Linked DNA regions of Paenarthrobacter nicotinovorans. The protein of the gene in region 1 interacts with the protein of each later gene in a pairwise test. Links are inferred from orthologs where the notes say so. Each region holds a gene or a part of one and is shown on either strand. Other genes may lie near its edges.

What was found.
Region 2: the proteins of ligA (region 1) and leuS interact in binary tests that used the Escherichia coli proteins (3 or more experiments, as listed by UniProt). The link is inferred for Paenarthrobacter nicotinovorans from one-to-one orthologs.

The regions. Positions count from the first base shown.
Region 1 is NZ_CP089293.1:1,441,411-1,448,278, forward strand. What follows is about bases 1,542-4,580. They hold ligA (NAD-dependent DNA ligase LigA), read left to right. Parts: upstream 1,542-1,933; coding sequence 1,934-4,228; downstream 4,229-4,580. Other genes in these bases: JMY29_RS06730 (FtsK/SpoIIIE domain-containing protein), read left to right, coding at 1,542-1,887; JMY29_RS06740 (inositol monophosphatase family protein), read left to right, coding at 4,225-4,580. Outside these bases: more of JMY29_RS06730, read left to right, coding at 1-1,541; more of JMY29_RS06740, read left to right, coding at 4,581-5,049; JMY29_RS06750 (LLM class flavin-dependent oxidoreductase), read right to left, coding at 6,362-6,868. UniProt on the Escherichia coli protein: DNA ligase that catalyzes the formation of phosphodiester linkages between 5'-phosphoryl and 3'-hydroxyl groups in double-stranded DNA using NAD as a coenzyme and as the energy source for the reaction.
Region 2 is NZ_CP089293.1:2,287,577-2,294,552, forward strand. What follows is about bases 3,830-6,976. They hold leuS (leucine--tRNA ligase), read right to left. Parts: upstream 6,594-6,976; coding sequence 4,065-6,593; downstream 3,830-4,064. Other genes in these bases: JMY29_RS10680 (DegV family protein), read right to left, coding at 3,830-4,005; glpK (glycerol kinase GlpK), read right to left, coding at 6,895-6,976. Also shown: holA (DNA polymerase III subunit delta), read right to left, coding at 1-359; JMY29_RS10665 (ComEC/Rec2 family competence protein), read right to left, coding at 278-1,723; JMY29_RS10670 (hypothetical protein), read left to right, coding at 1,722-2,024; JMY29_RS10675 (helix-hairpin-helix domain-containing protein), read right to left, coding at 1,989-2,876; more of JMY29_RS10680, read right to left, coding at 3,022-3,829.

The DNA.
Region 1 (6,868 bases):
ACCAACCTCCGTGTCGCGCTGCGCATGGCTGACGAAGTGGACGCCGTGGACATTCTGGGCGTCCCCACGGCCGCGTACTTTGATCCGTCCATTCCCGGCCGTGGTGCCGCGAAGACGGGACCGGGGCGCATTCAGGGGTTCCAGACCGGATATGCCGGTGGCTGGACCACCGAGAAACCGCAGCGTCCCAGGATCGACATCGTGGAGATGGCCTTCGGGTCCGGACCTGTGTGGGAGCCGCCGCTGGAAGCCCAGGTGGAAGAAGAACCCGCCGGCCCGAACGACATCGCGCGGATGACGGGAAACATCATCCGGGCAGCCGATGTCCTGTCCATTGCCCCGCCACGGAAACCGTGGCTCAACGAGCTCGCCACAACCTACGATTTCTCCAAGCTCCCCAATCCGCGCACCGATGAGCGGCTTCTGTTGGGCGTTGCCGATGACCCCGCGCACCAGGACCAGCCCACCGTGTTCTACGAACCGGACAAGGACGGCAACATGGCCGTCTACGGTACGGGTGGATCCGGCAAGTCGGCAGCGTTGCGGGGTATCGCGATCGCGGCAGCGGTAACTCCCCGTGGCGGACCGGTACACGTCTATGGGATCGACTGTGGCTCCTCGGGCCTGAAAATGCTCGACGGCCTTCCCCACGTTGGCGAGATCATCAATGGTGACGACGTCGAGCGTGTAGGGCGCCTTTTGCGGTGGCTCAAGGAAGTAGCCGACGACCGGGCAGCGAGGTTCGCCGAAGTCAGGGCCTCCACCATTGTTGAATACCGCCAACTGGCGAACCGGCCGGAGGAGAAGCGCATCTTCATCCTGGTGGACGGTATGTCCTCTTTCCGGGAAAGCTATGAGTACAGCAACCTCTCCGCGCTGTGGGATATCTTCCTGACCCTGGCAACCGATGGCCGTCCCCTGGGCATCCACCTCGTCGTCAGCGGTGACCGCACCAATTCCGTTCCGGCGTCGTTGCTTGCCTCCATCCAGAAGCGACTGGTGCTGCGGCTCAGTTCTGAAGACGACTACATGACCTTGGACGTCCCCAAGGATGTCCTGAACGCTGCCTCACCTCCGGGCCGCGGACTGCTGGACGGCCTCGAAGTCCAGCTCGCCGTGTTGGGCGGCAACTCGAACCTGGCTCTGCAGGCCCGTGAAGTGTCCAAACTGAGCCAGGCAATGGTTCGCCAGGGCCTCGAGCAGGCACCCCAGATCCAGCGCCTACCGGAGCTTGTGGATCTGGATATCCTGCCCATCGGCGCTCCGGACAACCCCGTTATTGGTGTCGACGACGAAACGCTGGGTTCAGCGGCCATCGCCGCCAAGGGTTCGCTCCTGCTGGCAGGCCCTCCCGGCTCGGGCCGGACGGTCGCGCTGGTCACGTTGGCCTACGCCCTGCGGCGCTCCAACCCACGCACCGACCTTATCTACATCGGCTCGCGCCGCTCGGCGGTGGCATCGTTGAACATCTGGAGCCGGTCGCTGGTAGGAGCCGATGAGGTCTCCGACGTCATCGACGACCTCGTTGACAAGGCTTCCGACAACCCGGGCAGCATGGCCATCTTCATTGAGGGCCTGACCGAGTTCACGGACACATTGGCCGAATCCGGGGTTGGCCGGCTGGTCACCGCTGCCATCAAGGCAGACCAATGGGTGGTTGGCGAGTCCGAAACATCCACCTGGTCCCAAGCCTGGTCTTTGGCGCAGCCATTCAAGTCCGGACGCAGGGGCCTCCTGCTCAACCCGGGGGACGTGGAAGGGGACACGCTCCTGAACACTTCCCTGGGCCGCATCAGCAAGGATTTCATCCCGGGCCGCGGGTACATCGTGGGTCGAGGAAAGGTCCGCAAGCTGCAGATTGCCATGCCACCGGAAAACCGCAGCTAGGAGGCCGTTGGGCTTGAATGTCGGTGGCTTGCGGCAAGATAGACCTGTGAGCACACCAGAAACTGCGAATCCGGTAGAAACCACAGGTGACCACTCCCCGGCTGTTGCCGTGGAGGGGGAGGGAGCACCGCCCGCGGAGTCCTTGCGGGACGAGCATGAGCAATTGGCAGACCTCGTCCGCAAGTACCGGTATGCGTATTACCAGGAGGACTCGCCCACGGTTTCCGATGCGGAGTTCGACGAACTCTACCGTCGCCTCGAGGAACTCGAAGCTCTCCACCCGGAACTCGTCACCAATGATTCCCCCACCCAGGAAGTGGGCGGGGAAGTCTCCTCGGCGTTCGCTGCCGTGGAACACCTGCAGCGCATGTACAGCTTGGATGACGTCTTCTCCTTGGAAGAACTTGAGGCCTGGGTCCGGAAGGCCGAGGCTTCCGTGGCGAAACTCGGGGAAAGCGTTCCACCCATTGCGTGGCTGACGGAGTTGAAGATCGACGGGCTCGCCGTGAACCTGCTGTACCGGGACGGCAAACTGGTCCGTGCCGCTACACGTGGCGATGGCACCACCGGTGAAGACATCACCCATAACGTGCTCACCATCAAGGAGATCCCGCGGGAACTCAGTGGCTCCGGATTCCCCTCGGAAGTGGAAATCCGTGGGGAGGTGTTCATTCCCTCCAAAGCGTTCGTGGAGTTCAACGAGACACTCGTGGCCGCGGGCAAGGCGCCCCTCGCCAATCCGCGCAACGCCGCGGCCGGTTCATTGCGCCAGAAGGACCCGGCCGAGACAGCCAAGCGACCCCTGAGCATGTACGTGCACGGCATCGGTGCGCGCGAAGGTCTGGAAGCGAAGAGCCAGTCCGGGACCTACAAGCTGCTGGAGCAGTGGGGTCTCCCGGTCAGCCCCTACCTCAAAGTGCTCGGCTCCTTTGAGGAAGTGCTTGAGTTCATCGCCCATTACGGAACTCACCGTCACGACCTTCAGCATGAGATCGACGGCATTGTGGTCAAGATCGACGACTTCGCCACCCAGCGCGCCCTCGGGTACACCTCCCGAGTCCCCAGATGGGCCGCAGCGTACAAGTACCCGCCGGAGGAAGTGCACACCAAGCTCCTGGACATTGCGGTCAACGTTGGGCGCACAGGACGCGTGACTCCTTTTGGATTGATGGAACCCGTAAAAGTGGCCGGCTCCACAGTGGGGATGGCCACCCTGCACAACCGGGATGTGGTCAAGGCCAAGGGCGTCATGATCGGCGACATCGTGATCCTCCGCAAAGCCGGCGATGTCATCCCGGAAATCGTGGGGCCCGTGCTGGCACTGCGCGACAAGCAGGATCCTCCGGTGCGCGAATTCGTGATGCCCACCGAGTGCCCGTCCTGTGGCACTCCGTTGGCACCGGCGAAGGAAAGCGACGTGGACATCCGTTGCCCCAACGCCAAGTCCTGCCCTTCCCAACTCCGTGAGCGCGTGTTCCACCTGGCCGGCCGCGGTGCTTTCGACATCGAAGCCCTGGGCTGGGAAGCCGCCATCGCACTCACCCAGCCGGCAGAGCCCGAGACCCCGCCCCTGACGAGCGAGGCCGGCTTGTTCAGCCTGACCCGTGAAGCCCTGGCGGACGTGAAGATCCGTCGTGAAAAGCGTTCCAAGGGTGTGGGAACCGGTGAATACGAGCTCGTTCCGTACTTCTACACAAAGGGAACAGCCAAGTCGCCGTCGAAGCCCACAGCCACCACGGAGAAGCTCTTCGCTGAGCTGGAGAAGGCCAAGAAGCAGCCACTGTGGCGCGTGCTGGTGGCTCTGTCCATCAGGCACGTAGGTCCTACGGCATCCCGGGCCCTGGCCACCGCCTTTGGCAGCATGGACGCCATCCGCAGCGCCACTGAAGAGCAGATTGCCCATGTTGACGGCGTAGGCCCTACCATCGCGGCGGCACTCAAGGAATGGTTCGCTGTGGACTGGCACAACGACATCGTGGACAGCTGGGCTGCAGCCGGAGTGCGGATGGAGGACGAGCGGGATACCTCAATGCCGCGGACCCTTGAGGGACTCACTGTCGTCGTCACCGGAACCCTGCCGAATTTCAGCCGGGATGAGGCCAAGGAAGCCATCATTATCCGCGGCGGCAAGGCCTCCGGATCCGTTTCCAAAAACACCAGCTACCTGGTGGCCGGCGAGAGTGCCGGCACCAAACTGGACAAGGCCGAGCAACTGGGTATTCCGGTGTTGGATGAGGACGGATTCCGTGAGCTGCTGGCCAACGGACCGGCCAAGACCGAAGCAGAGCCCGAAGCCGAAGCAGACCCTGAAGCCACAGCGGCGGAGGCTGAAACAGAATGACGGACACCACAGAGTTACTGGCCGTTGCCAGGCGCGCCGCAGCCGCAGGGGCTGCCGTGCTGGCCGGGCGCTCGGTCAGCGGTACGGCAGGCCACGGCCTGGAGACCACCAACAAGGGCGAGGCCGGCGACTGGGTCACCGCCTTTGACGAGGCGGCGGAGAATGCGGTCCGCGAGGCGATCCTGTCCGAACGGCCCGATGACACCATCACGGGGGAGGAGCACGGAACCACGCGTCCCGCGGAGCCTTCCCGCTACCGATGGTCCATCGACCCGCTGGACGGGACCACCAACTTCATCCGGAACATTGTCTACTACGCCACCTCGGTTGCCGTGGCGGATTCCGACGGCGTATGGCTGGCCGGCGTCGTTCACGCACCTGCCTTGGGACGCGTGTACTCAGCAGCCCGGGGCCAGGGAGCGGAACTGGAAACCGGAGGGCAAACCATCTCCTTGTCGGGGCCCGTGCCGGGCCGGACAGGGCTGATCCTGGCCACCGGTTTCAGCTACGATCCCCTGACCAGGGCCGATCAGTCGGCAGGTCTGGCTGAGCTCATGGAGGGGTTCGCGGATGTGCGCCGCCTGGGCTCCGCGGCGTTGGATCTTTGCCTGGTGGCAGACGGGACCTTCGATGCCTACGGTGAGCGTGGCTTGAACGAACACGACTTTGCCGCGGGTGCGTTGATCGCAGAAGAAGCGGGGTGCTGGGTTCGCCGGCCCAGACTGAGGAGTCCGCTGGATGGAGGGCCCAGCACGGAGGATCGCCTGGCGGCGTGGATGTGTGCTGGTGCCTTGGAACTTTCCGGCAAATTCCCCTTGTGACGGAATTTCGCCGTGACCCGGGTTTCCCTGTGATCCGACTTCCCCGGAGGAAAACCGTTCCGTGATCAAAACACTCGCCATCGCCAACTACCGCTCCATCCGGGATCTGGCCATCGAGCTTCACGGCCTGGATGTCGTGACCGGGGCCAACGGCAGCGGCAAGTCGTCGCTGTACCGGGCCCTGCGGTTGTTGGCCGAATGCGCCGGGGGAGACTCCGGAAACGTGGTGGGCTCCCTGGCCAGGGATGGCGGTTTGTCATCGACACTCTGGGCAGGGCCGGAGAACATCAGCGACGCCATGCGCCGGGGTGAAGTTCCTGTCCAAGGCACTGTCCGCCGGGAGTCCGTGAACCTGAAACTGGGCTATTCCGGGGACGAATTCGGCTATCTGGTGGATCTTGGCATGCCGGTGCCCGGCGGCATCGGATTTGACCAGGAAACCGGTCGCCCGAGGCCTTCGGCGTTCGGACTCGATCCCGAAATCAAGCGGGAGCAGATATTCTCAGGGCCGGTCGCCAGGCCTGGCTCCTTGTTGGTGGACCGTAAAGGAAGCCTGGCCAGGCTCCGTGACGCCGAGGGCCAATGGACCGAGCTGTCGCGCCGCCTGGATACCTTCCAAAGCATGCTCACGGAAGTGTCGGACCAGGACCGGGCACCGGAGGTACTGCGGGTTCGGGACTCGGTCCGTTCATGGCGCTTCTATGATCATTTTCGGACCGACACGGACGCACCGGCCCGCCAAGCCCAGATCGGGACCCGTACCCCTGTGCTGCACCACAGCGGCAAGGACCTCGCGGCCGCGCTCCAGACCCTCCGCGAGGTGGGTTTCGAGCAGAAACTGGACGCCGCCGTGCACCATGCCTTTCCCGGAAGCCGGCTGGAGATTGCGGTCAATTGACGGCAGGTTCAGTGTGGAGCTGAAACAGCCCGGAATGCTCCGGCCCATGAAAGCCGCGGAGCTCTCCGACGGAACCCTGCGTTTCCTTCTGCTCACTGCCGCTTTGCTGACTCCCCGGCCGCCGGAACTCATGGTGCTCAATGAACCGGAGACCAGTCTCCATGTTGACCTGATGCCGGCGCTGGCCGGACTGATTGTCCAGGCCAGCGCCTACAGCCAGGTGATCGTGGTGACGCACTCCGAAGCCCTGCTCACGGCACTCCGGGCCAGCGGGTCGGCACACGAGCACGAACTCTATAAGGACATGGGCGAGACCAGGATCAAGGGCCTCGGCGCGCTTGAGGGCCCATCGTGGAGCTGGCCAAAGCGGTGATCACCACAGTGGATGGACTGGACTGGACTGGATGGACTGGACTAGAAAGCCGAACCGATGGAGGTCAGCTCCTGCGCTGCAGTTCCGGCGTAGCGGTTGACGGGCCGTTCCAGACCGTAATGTCCGCGCAGCGTGGAGGCCGTGTACTCGGTGCGGAACAGACCGCGCTCCTGCAGGATCGGCACCACTTGGTCAACAAAAACTTCCAGGCCGGAAGGCAGGACCGGAGGCATGATGTTGAAACCGTCAGCCGCGCCGGCATGGAACCACTCCTGGATGGCATCCGCAACCTGTTCCGGCGTGCCGGTGAACGTCCTGTGGCCCCGGCCGCCACCGAGCCGGGCAATCAACTGTCTGACGGTCAGTTGCTCCCGGCGGGCCAGTTCGACGATCAGTGTGTACCGGCTCTTGGCTCCTTCGATGTCGTCCTCCGACGGCAGGTCGGCCGGCAGTGGCCGGTCCAAGGGAAGGTCCTCGGGTGAAAGCCGCAGTGTCCGGGCAAGCTGCTCGCGCGCGTACTCGGGCTTGATCAGGTGATCAAGCTCCCG
Region 2 (6,976 bases), 850 kb from region 1 along the record:
CCATGGCGAAGGACGAGGACAACGTCCTCGTCAGGGTGCTGGAGATAGGCCAGACCATCCGCCAGGAACGCGTCATTCATGGCTTCGAGGCCCTCGACCTCAATGAGCTTGCCTTCCCCGAAGAGGGACGGAGTCACTGTCATCGCCAGTGTCCCTGCCTCGTAGGAGCCGGCGTTGAGACGGCTGAGTTCCACGTCCGGCGCGGCAGTCCGCACCTGCGTGCGGATCCGATCCATGGCACGGATACCAAGGTATTCTTCCGGCCCGGTGATCAGTACTACGGCGGCCGGGCTTGCGTCCCGCCAGCTGACGGTGTTCGCCGCGGCGTTCTTGGCCCGGGTGTTTTGGGCAGCAGCCACTGGTGTTTCCTTCCGGATGATTCCTTGCAGATATCAAGTCTGCCATGCCTGCGCCCTGACATGCGGCCCAGGAACAGCACCACCCCGGCATGCAAAGCCACAACCCGCACCAGAACCCGTTCCGATTGCAGGACCATCCAGACCAGCGTGATGCTGACGCCCGAGCACAGCACCATGGCGGCGACACCGGCCTGGCCTTCGGCCCAAGGCATTGTTGCGCCGGGCAAACCCGCGAAGAACCTGGCAACTCCCGCAACAGTGGCCGCACATCCGCCAGCCACCGCGACGGGCACCACTGCCAACCAAGGCGCCATCACCGCCAACGGCACAGCGAGCGTTCCCATGATGGTCACTGGGGCAACCAAAGGACCGGCCACGACATTGGCGATGAGGGCATACGGAGTAAATTGTGGCTGAAGTGCCACAATGACGGGCCCGCACAGCAGCTGGGCGGAGAACGGAACGGCCACTCCGGCAGCCATCCATCGGGGAACGCGCGAGGGTATCCAGGAAGCAAGGCGGCTGGCCAGGAGTACTATCCCGAGCGTTGCCAGTACGGACAGGAGAAATCCCGCGTTCGCTGCCATGGTCGGGTCAAGAAGCAACAGAATCGCTGTGGCAACGCAAAGGAACGTCAGGGAACGCCCCCGAAGGCCGCCCACCATGGCGGCCAACCCTACAGCTCCCATGACGGCGGCACGCACGACGCTCGGGTCAGGACCGACCATGAGGACGAACCCAGCCAGGCCACATGCAGCAATGGCGGCCGCCGACGGGCGAGAGAGCCGAAGTGACCGGGCCAGCAGAATGAATGCTCCCAGAACGAGGCTGCAATTGGCACCGCTGACAGCTGTCAGATGGGTCATCCCTGTCGTTTTCATGTCTTTTTCGAGACTCTCCGGCAAGGAACTTGTGTCTCCCGTGACCATGCCTGGCAACAGCCCGGCTGCATCGGGAGGCAACCACCTTGTCGCGGCACTGAAGCCATGCTTAAGCTCGCTGGCGGATTGCCGGACATCGGGTTGGGAGTCGAGCACCACCGGCCACGAGGACGCCGACAGGAGCGCATCCTGGCCCTGGCCGTCGCGGGATTCCTTGAGGGTCCCGGTGGTTCTGACCACTTGGCCCGCTTGTACCTTGTCCCAACCATCGCCGCCGGCGATCAGGACATCCGCCGTCCCCCGCGCAACAGTGCTCTTCGCCGTTACGGCCAACAATTCGGCTGTCACAGTCCACCTGGTCCCTCCGGACTGGCCAGGTGCCATCGATGCGGCCGGGCTTCCCGTAATCCGTATCTCGATGGCGACTCCGTCATGGTCCGCAGCCGCCTGCGCCAGCGGTCCCTCCTCCCGTTGGACTGCCATGGCTGCACAATGGACCGCAACTGTGGCCCCGAAGAAACAGGCCAAAGCAAAAGTGGCGGGCATTGTCCGGGCCCGCACCCCGGCGCACCGCCGCTGCCGCCCACTGAACAGCAAGACCGCGCCTGCGATCAACAGGAAACCTGCCGCAGCCCAGGACCAAACAGCCTCATTGAAGGTGCCTGCGAACGCCGCTCCCCACGCAGTGGCTGCAGTAGGAACCAACCTGAGGTCAGTACGTCCGGCCGACCCCGCCCCGGCGCCGGCGTCAGCCACTTTGCACCGTCACAAGATCCTTCAGTGACTCCATAAGCTTGGGCCCGATGCCGTCCACAGCGTCAAGTTCATCCACGGACGTGAATGCTCCGTGCTCTTTCCGCCAGTCCAGGATGCGTTGGGCTGTTACCGGTCCGACCCTGGGCAATGTCCCTAGTTCCTCCAGCGAGGCTGTGTTGATGTTGACCTTGGCACCTGTCGCGGCAGGGCCGGCTGTTCCACTGGCCGCTCCGGAAACTGCGCCAGCACCCGCAACCGGCGAGCTCTGAGGGGGTGTCTCTCCGACAACGGGTATGTACACCTTGATTCCGTCGGTGAGGACTTCCGCCAGATTGAGGGCGGTAAGGTCGGCGCCGGGCGCCGCCCCGCCAGCCGCATCGATGGCTTGGAAGACGCGACTCCCCTGAGGCAATGAGACGACACCGGGCTTACCCACCGCACCGGCAACGTGCACCATGACCACTCCTGGCCCACCTTGCGCAGGCGGAGCAGCAACTTCTGCGGGCTGCACGCCTTCGGCCGGAGGATCTACGGCATCAGGACCATCTGAGCGGCCGGCGGATACGGAAGGACCCAGGGGCTCAGACGTTGCCCGACCGTCCGCGAGTCGCCAGAGAAACCATGCCATGAGCACGGCCGCCACCACGGCAACCAGCGCAGCTACCCTCCACGATGTCCGCCAACGCAGCCGGGCGACAGCCGGAACCGAATTTGCCTCGCCTGCGAAGAGTGACGCCAGATCATCTGTTTCTGCGCCTGAATCCCCGGATAGATCCAGCAGCGGCCGACTGCTGTGGTCTGGGATCATCCGTGCGGCGAACCGTTCCCGCGCGGCCTGCGCTGCGGCATCTGGGGACAGGTCCCGGCTCCGGCGTGGCATGAATCGAGCCTACGGTCGGCGGCGGGGCACGTGGGCGAGCTTCCATGGCTATGTGGATAAGTGGCTGCGCTCAGATGCAAGCAGACCAGGCACGCCGGCGCACTACCCTCATCCAGTCCATGAGCCTGAATCCGCAGGTCCAGGCTCAGCCCGTCGGCGTACTGCTCTCCCCCACGATGACCGCAAGAACTCCGAGCCCGGCATGCGCGGCCAAGACAGCCGGCAAAGCACTGATTTGGGGTGCCGGGCAGTCCGGGCAGGTCTCGTTCAGACGGGCTGCCAAGGCTTCGGCCTCGATCTGGTTTCCGAAGTGGTGGACCGCCAAACGTTGCTGCCCCTTGGGACGGGAGGCTACGTCGGCAGCAACGATCTCCTCGAGGCGGGCTATGGCACGCACAGCGGAACGTACCTTTTCCAGCGGCACGATCTTGCCGCCGTCGACCGCCAGGATGGGTTTGATGGCCAGCACTGTACCCAAGAGCGACGCAGCCGCGCCTATGCGCCCACCCCGCCGCAGCTGTTCCAGGCTGGGAACGTAAAAGTAAACCTTGGTGCGTTCCATGCGCTGTTCCGCGAAGCCGCGGACTTCGGCCGGTCCGCGCCCGTCCGCTGCGGCGACGACGGCGCTTTGGACCCCCATTCCCTGGGCCATGCCGACAGTGCGGGAGTCCACAATTTCGACCGGTATCGAGACACGTTCAGCGGCCAGCTTGGCGGCGTCCACCGTCCCCGAGAGTTCGGACGAAATGTGAATGGAGACCACAGCCTCAAAACCGCGCCGCTGGGCTGCCAGGTACGCCTGCTCGAACTGGCCCGGTGATGGTCGGGAGGTTTTGACGGAAGCTCCCGAAGCAAGTGCCAAAGCCAACGTCTGGGTGATGTCGTCTTCGCCCTCGCCATAGATTTCATTCCCCACCATCACTGGCATGGGAACAACCGCCAGGCGTCCATCCGCTGTAAAGGCAGAAATCCAGTCGGCCGGCAGCGCGGCCGCGGAATCGGTGACGACAGCAGTCCTGACGACGGCGGCAAGCGGCTGATCGGCGGCGGTAACCGGCGCCGCCGGTTGCCGAAGACGCGCCACTCTTTCCTTGAGCCATATCCAGGCCGGTGGTTCTCGCTCAGGCACGCAACCTCCATAGATGATGGCCGGCCGCCGGCACAGTGCCGGCGGCCTCACAGTCCCTGCTAGGCAGGAACGATGTTCACCAGTTTAGGTGCACGCACAATCACAGTACGGATGCCGCGGCCGTCCAGTGCCCGCTGAACATTCTCCGAAGCCAAGGCCAGTTCACGCAGCTCGTCTTCGGCAATGTCCGGGGAGACTTCCAAGCGGTCCCGGACCTTGCCCTGGACCTGGACAACGGCGGTGACGGTGTCCTGCACCAACAGTGCTTCGTCGTGTGCCGGCCAACCCGCGTTCGCCACTGACGCCGGGTGTCCCAGGGTGTTCCAGAGATCTTCGGCCGTGTACGGAGCGAACAGGCTCAGGATGACAGCGACAGCTTCCACCGCCTCGCGAACAGCAGGATCGGCTGCCCCGGCACCTGAGTCGATGGTCTTGCGGGTGGCATTGACCAGCTCCATCAGGCGGGCCACAACGACGTTGAACTTGTTGTTGTCCAGAAGTTCGGCGGCGTCGGCAATGGTCTTGTGGGTCACCGTGCGCAGGGCGCGGTCACCGGTGGCCGGATCAACGCCGGGCTCGCTGCTGACGTCCTGCCCGAGGCGCCAGGCACGCGCCAGGAACTTGGCCGAGCCCGACGGCGAAACGTCCGCCCAGTCGACGTCGTCTTCAGGCGGGGAAGCAAAGACCATGGTGAGGCGGACGGCATCGACACCGTACTTGTCCAGCTGCTCGCCGAGGTCCACGCCATTGCCGAGGGACTTGCTCATGGCCTTGCCGCCGTTGAGCACCTGCCCTTGGTTCAGGAGCGCCGAGAAAGGCTCGTTTGCCTCGATCAGCCCGATGTCCTTGATGACCTTGGTGAAGAAGCGCGCGTACAGCAGGTGCAGGATGGCGTGTTCCACGCCGCCCACGTACTGACCCACCGGCATCCAGTCATTGATCTTCTCGGGATCGAAAGGGCCCTCGGTGTAGTCGGGCGAGACGAAACGCAGGAAGTACCACGAGGAATCCACGAAGGTGTCCATGGTGTCGGTGTCGCGCTGGGCGGCACGGCCACAGTTGGGGCACTCGACGTTGACCCATTCCACGGCTGCGGCCAGCGGGGAGGTTCCCTTGGGGGCCAATGCTTCGCCACGCAGGTTGTCGGGCAGCCTGACCGGCAGCTGGTCGTCGGGGACCGGCACTTCACCGCATTCGCCGCAGTGGATGATGGGGATGGGCGTGCCCCAGAAGCGCTGGCGGCTCAGCAGCCAGTCACGCAGCCGGAAATTGACGAACTTCTCGCCGGTTCCGAGCTTTTCGAGGATCCCGATGGCAGCCGGAATGCCTTCGGCCTTGGACAGCCCGTCCAGTTCACCGGAGTTCTTGAGCGTTCCTTCGCCCGAGGTGGCCACACCGGTAGCAGCGGGGTCTTCATCGCCGGTATCCAGGACGGCCCGGACCGGGAGGTCGAAGGCCTTGGCGAAGTCGAGGTCGCGCTGGTCGTGCGCGGGCACGGCCATGATGGCGCCCGTACCGTAGTCGGCCAGTACGTAGTCAGCAGCCCAGACCGGCAGCTTTTCGCCGTTCAACGGGTTGATTGCGTAACGGCCGGTAAAGACGCCGGTCTTCTCACGCTCGGTGGACTGGCGCTCGATTTCGGACAGGGCCTTGACCTTCTCGCGGTAGGCCATGAGTTCGTCGTGCTGTTCCGGGGTCACCAGATCCAGCGCCAGATGCGCGTCAGCTGCAACGACGAAGAACGTTGCGCCGTAGAGAGTATCGGGACGGGTGGTGAACACGGTGACTTCGCGCTCAGCCCGGTCGTCCGTGGCTTCGATGACGAACCTGACATGTGCGCCTTCGGACCGGCCGATCCAGTTGCGCTGCATGGCCAGCACGCGCTCGGGCCAATGGCCCTGCAACTGGTCCATGTCTTCCAGCAGGCGGTCGGCGTAGTCGGTGATCTTGAAGTACCACTGATTCAGGGACTTCTTGGTGACCGGCGTGCCGCAACGTTCACAAGCGCCATTGACGACCTGCTCGTTGGCCAGGACAGTGAGGTCCTTGGGGCACCAGTTGACCGGAGAGTCCTTGCGGTATGCCAGGCCGCGCTCGTAGAAGCGCTTGAACAGCCACTGGGTCCACCGGTAGTACTCAGGGTCGGAGGTGTGGATGCGCCGCGACCAGTCAGCCGAGATGGCGTATCGCTTGAACGACGCCGCCTGGGTCTCAATGTTCGCGTACGTCCACTCGCTGGGGTGCGCGTTGCGCTTGATGGCCGCATTCTCGGCGGGCAGGCCGAAGGAGTCCCAACCGATCGGGTGCAGGACGTCGAAGCCCTTCTGGCGCAGGTAACGGGCGACGACGTCGCCCATGGCGAACGCTTCGGCGTGGCCCATGTGAAGGTCGCCCGAGGGGTAGGGGAACATGTCCAGAACGTAGCGGCGTTCACGCGAGCCGTCGTCGGCAGGCGTGAAGACTTTGAGGTCTTCCCAGACCTGCGGCCACTTGGCTTCCATCGCAGCGAAGCTGTAGACGCCTTCTTCAGGCGCTTCGGCTGCGGCTGTCTGTGCTGTTCCGGTCTCTGTCTCCGGCTGAACGCTCACTGCTGCCCTCTTCTGTTCTTCGATGGCGGTATTACCTCCTGCTGCGGTCCCGGATACCCCCGGACACACAAAAGCCCCTCAACAATGGAGGGGCGGCCGCACGGCTGTTGAAAGCCGGGCGGCTAGCTAAGCAGAAGGATCGCACGCATAGATCTACAATAGCGCACGATCAAACTCCCAAGTCGCATCGAGCGGCTTACAGGACTGATGGTTGAGTTGACGGCAGCCGCGCCTCGCCCGGGTGTGGTGGGCACCGCGAAGCGGGCGGGGCAGGCGCGGCTGCCGTCAACGTCAGGTCAGGCTACTTAACGTCCTCGTCGACCCAGTCCATGGACTTGGTGACTGCCTTCTTCCAGAGACGCAGCTGGCGCTCCTGCTCCTCT